Regions from separate parts of the Enterobacter sp. MGH 24 genome, predicted to be linked through region 1. Evidence: predicted binding sites of a transcription regulator. Region 1 holds the regulator's gene; the other holds the start of a gene.
What was found. The regulator LexA, encoded in region 1, represses DNA repair genes until DNA is damaged. The targets are predictions, from matches to a motif close to TNCTGTATGTACATACAGNA.
Positions count from the first base shown of each region.

Region 2: a site for LexA is predicted at 932-951, ahead of rmuC (DNA recombination protein RmuC). Genes of this name have one in related genera too.

Region 1 covers NZ_KI535657.1:1,736,041-1,738,244, reverse strand. The annotation lists gene dinF (MATE family efflux transporter DinF) at 1-698, opposite strand, end outside; gene lexA (transcriptional repressor LexA) at 762-1,370, opposite strand; gene L370_RS13640 (diacylglycerol kinase) at 1,479-1,847, opposite strand; gene plsB (glycerol-3-phosphate 1-O-acyltransferase PlsB) at 2,002-2,204, shown strand, end outside.
Region 2 covers NZ_KI535657.1:1,195,320-1,197,523, reverse strand. The annotation lists gene udp (uridine phosphorylase) at 94-855, shown strand; gene rmuC (DNA recombination protein RmuC) at 995-2,204, shown strand, end outside.

The sequences.
Region 1 (2,204 bases):
TTACGGATATTGCCGCGCCATGCGGTTTTGAGCAACGCCAGGGAGATGCCGCGCATCGCCAGCACGCGCCAGACCATCCACAGACCAATAATAAAGGTTCCGTATTCGGCAATTGCCGTCGCCAGCGCCGCGCCCTGCACGTTCATATGCAGGCCCATTACCAGCCAGACATCCAGCACAATGTTGAGAAGGTTGCCTACCACCAGCAAAATGACTGGCGCACGGGCATACTGAACGCCCAGTAGCCAACCCAGCAGAACCAGGTTAGCCAGCGAGGCGGGCGCGCTGAGCCAGCGGATCTCAAGGAAACGTCGCGCCTGCGCCAGTACCGCCTCGCTGCCGCCAACAACATGGAGCGCAAGGTCGATCAGGGGCGCACGTAATAAAACGATTAACGCCCCCGCACCAAGCGCAAGGATCAGCGGCTGGACCAGTGCTCGCGCCAGACGCAGCGGATCTTTTGCACCATAAGCCTGGGCTGTGAGTCCGGTGGTGCTCATGCGTAAAAAGAGCAGCAGCATAAACAAGAAGCTGGTTGCCGTCGCACCAATTGCCACGCCGCCGAGATAAACCGGGGAATCAAGATGACCAATAACGGCAGTATCGACCAGACCCAGCAAGGGCACGGTAATATTGGAGAAAATCATCGGCAGAGCAAGACGCCACAATGCCTTATCGGATGCCGTCAGCAGTGACATGAAAAATACCGGGAGTGGGAAACGAAGCAGGCTACAGCGGCGCCATAGCCTGACAGGAAGAGGTTACAGCCATTCACCGTTGCGAATGACCCCAACCGCCAGTCCTTCGATAGAGAAGTTCTGTTCGCGGAGATCGACCACAATCGGCGAGAACTCGTTGTTTTCAGGCAGCAACTGAACGGTGTTACCTTGTTTTTTCAGACGCTTGACGGTGACTTCATCATCAATGCGCGCGACAACCACCTGGCCGTTACGCACATCCTGCGTTTTGTGCACCGCAAGCAGATCGCCGTCAAGAATGCCGATGTCTTTCATCGACATACCGCTGACGCGCAGCAGAAAATCCGCGCTCGGTTTAAACATGGCCGGATCGACCTGGTAGTGGCCTTCAATATGCTGCTGTGCCAGTAAAGGCTCACCGGCAGCAACACGCCCCACCAGCGGAATGCCCGTCTCTTCTTCCACCAGCAGGCGGATACCGCGTGACGCGCCGGAAACAATCTCAATCACGCCTTTACGCGCCAGCGCTTTCAGGTGCTCTTCGGCAGCATTCGGAGAACGGAAGCCCAGACGCTGCGCGATTTCCGCACGCGTGGGTGGCATACCCGTCTGGCCGATATGATCCCGGATGAGATCAAACACCTCTTGCTGCCTGGTCGTTAACGCTTTCATTCCGCCCCCTGGGTGTATATACAGTTATGCTGTGAGTATATACAGTCAAAGGCGATTTTGGAACCAAAAACTGCACAAAAAACCAGGGACTTAATTATTCCTCGAGGCTCATCGGAAATGTGACCAAAGCAGTGTGACCCAGGTGATAACGGCAGTGATAATCGCCAGCAACACGGCAGCAGAGCCCATGTCTTTTGCGCGGCCAGAAAGCTCGTGGAAATCTGAACCAATGCGATCAACAACGGCCTCAATAGCGCTATTAAGAATTTCCACTATCATCACCAGAAGCACGGAACCGATAAGCAGTACGCGGGTAATAGCATCAACATCAAGGAAACAGGCGATAATCACCGCGATGATAGCGGCGACGCCCTCCTGGCGAAAGGCGGCTTCGTTGATCCACGCAGCGCGGAACCCTTTCCATGAATAGCCAGCGGCTTTGATGATACGCGTTAACCCAGTGGTATTATTGGCCATTAAAAGAACCTTTTAAGAAAAAAAGCGTCAGTAACAGGAACTGTAGCGCGTTTCGCTACAGCCTGAAGTATGACGGGTAACAACAGAAATTTTGCGCGCTTTCTGTTATCCTTGCGCCGCAATTGCATTATTAACCAGAGGCTTTACATCGTTTATGTCCGGCTGGCCACGAATTTACTACAAATTACTTAATTTACCATTAAGCATCCTGGTAAAAAGCAAGTCTATCCCAGCAGAACCCGCGCTGGAATTGGGGCTCGATACGTCGCGTCCTATTATGTACGTTTTGCCTTATAACTCGAAGGCAGACTTACTGACGCTTCGCGCCCAGTGTCTGGCGCATGACTTACCTGACCC
Region 2 (2,204 bases), 540 kb from region 1:
TTCATGGTGAGTTGCGTCACGAAAATATGCATGCTGCTTCTGTAAAGTACCGTTTTACTTCTTCTGACTAACCGACCCACAGAGGAGTCACCTATGTCTAAGTCTGATGTTTTTCATCTCGGCCTCACCAAAAACGATTTACAAGGGGCTACGCTCGCAATCGTCCCTGGCGACCCTGAGCGTGTGGAAAAGATCGCCGCGCTGATGGATAAGCCGGTCAAGCTGGCTGCCCATCGTGAGTTCACCACCTGGCGCGCAGAGCTGGATGGCAAAGCGGTGATCGTGTGCTCTACCGGTATCGGTGGTCCGTCTACCTCTATTGCTGTTGAAGAGCTGGCCCAGCTGGGCATTCGTACTTTCCTGCGTATCGGTACCACCGGCGCTATCCAGCCGCACATCAACGTCGGCGACGTGCTGGTCACGACCGCGTCCGTCCGTCTGGACGGTGCAAGCCTGCACTTTGCGCCGATGGAATTCCCGGCAGTGGCTGATTTCGAATGCACCACCGCGCTGGTTGAAGCCGCGAAGTCCGTAGGCGCAACTACCCACGTGGGCGTAACCGCCTCTTCCGACACCTTCTATCCGGGCCAGGAGCGTTACGACACCTTCTCAGGCCGCGTGGTAAGCCGTTTCAAAGGCTCAATGGAAGAGTGGCAGTCCATGGGCGTGATGAACTATGAAATGGAATCTGCAACGCTGCTGACCATGTGCGCAAGCCAGGGTCTGCGTGCCGGTATGGTGGCGGGCGTTATCGTCAACCGTACCCAGCAGGAGATCCCGAACGCCGAAACTATGAAGCAGACCGAAAGTCATGCAGTGAAAATCGTGGTTGAAGCCGCGCATCGCCTGATCTAATTCTCTCTTCTGAAATCAAAGGCCGACACGTTCGGCCTTTATTTTTTGCGTAGCGCCTCGCAGGAAAACCCTTTCAAACTGGACGTTTATACAGCACAATTCTATTTTGTGCGGGTAATACGTTGATGCAGGGGGCATTGTGGATATCTCGATCCTGATTTACGCGGTGATTGCGCTGGCGGGCGTGGCGATAGGCTGGCTCATTTCCAGCTATCAGCATGCACAGCAGAAGGCCGACCAGCTGGCCGAGCGAGAAGAGATGGTCGCCGATTTAAGCGCGACAAAACAGCAGCTTGCTCTGAGCGAACACTGGCGCGACGAGTGCGAACTGCTCAACAACGAGCTGCGTAACCTGCGAGATATCAATACGTCACTGGAGGCCGATCTCCGCGAAGTGACCACCCGTCTTGAATCCACCCAACTGCATGCGGAAGACAAAATCCGCCAGATGATCAACAGTGAGCAGCGCCTCAGCGAACAGTTTGAGAACCTCGCCAACCGAATTTTTGAGCACAGCAACCGCCGCGTTGACGAACAGAACCGCCAGAGCCTGAACAGCCTGCTGACGCCCCTGCGCGAACAGCTGGACGGTTTTCGTCGTCAGGTGCAGGACAGCTTTGGTCAGGAAGCCCGCGAACGACACACGCTGGCGCATGAGATTCGCAATCTCCAGCAGCTGAATGCCCAGATGGCGCAGGAGGCGGTCAACCTGACCCGCGCGCTGAAAGGGGATAACAAAACCCAGGGCAACTGGGGGGAAGTGGTGCTGACCCGCGTGCTTGAAGCCTCTGGCCTGCGCGAAGGGTATGAATACGAAACGCAGGTGAGTATCGAAAACGACGCCCGCTCGCGTATGCAGCCGGATGTGATTGTACGGTTGCCGCAGGGTAAAGATGTGGTGATTGACGCCAAAATGACGCTGGTGGCCTATGAGCGCTACTTCAACGCCGAAGATGACTACACGCGCGAATCGGCGCTGCAGGAGCACATTGCCTCCGTGCGTAATCACATTCGCCTGCTCGGCAGAAAAGACTATCAGCAGCTGCCGGGTCTCCGCTCGCTGGACTATGTCCTGATGTTTATCCCGGTAGAACCCGCGTTTCTGCTGGCACTCGACAGACAGCCTGAGCTGATCACCGAAGCGCTCAAAAATAACATTATGCTGGTCAGCCCCACCACGCTGCTGGTGGCGTTACGCACCATTGCGAACCTGTGGCGCTATGAGCACCAGAGCCGCAACGCGCAGCAGATTGCCGATCGCGCCAGCAAGCTGTACGACAAAATGCGCCTCTTCGTGGACGACATGTCCTCAGTCGGGCAGAGCCTGGATCGTGCGCAGGATAACTACC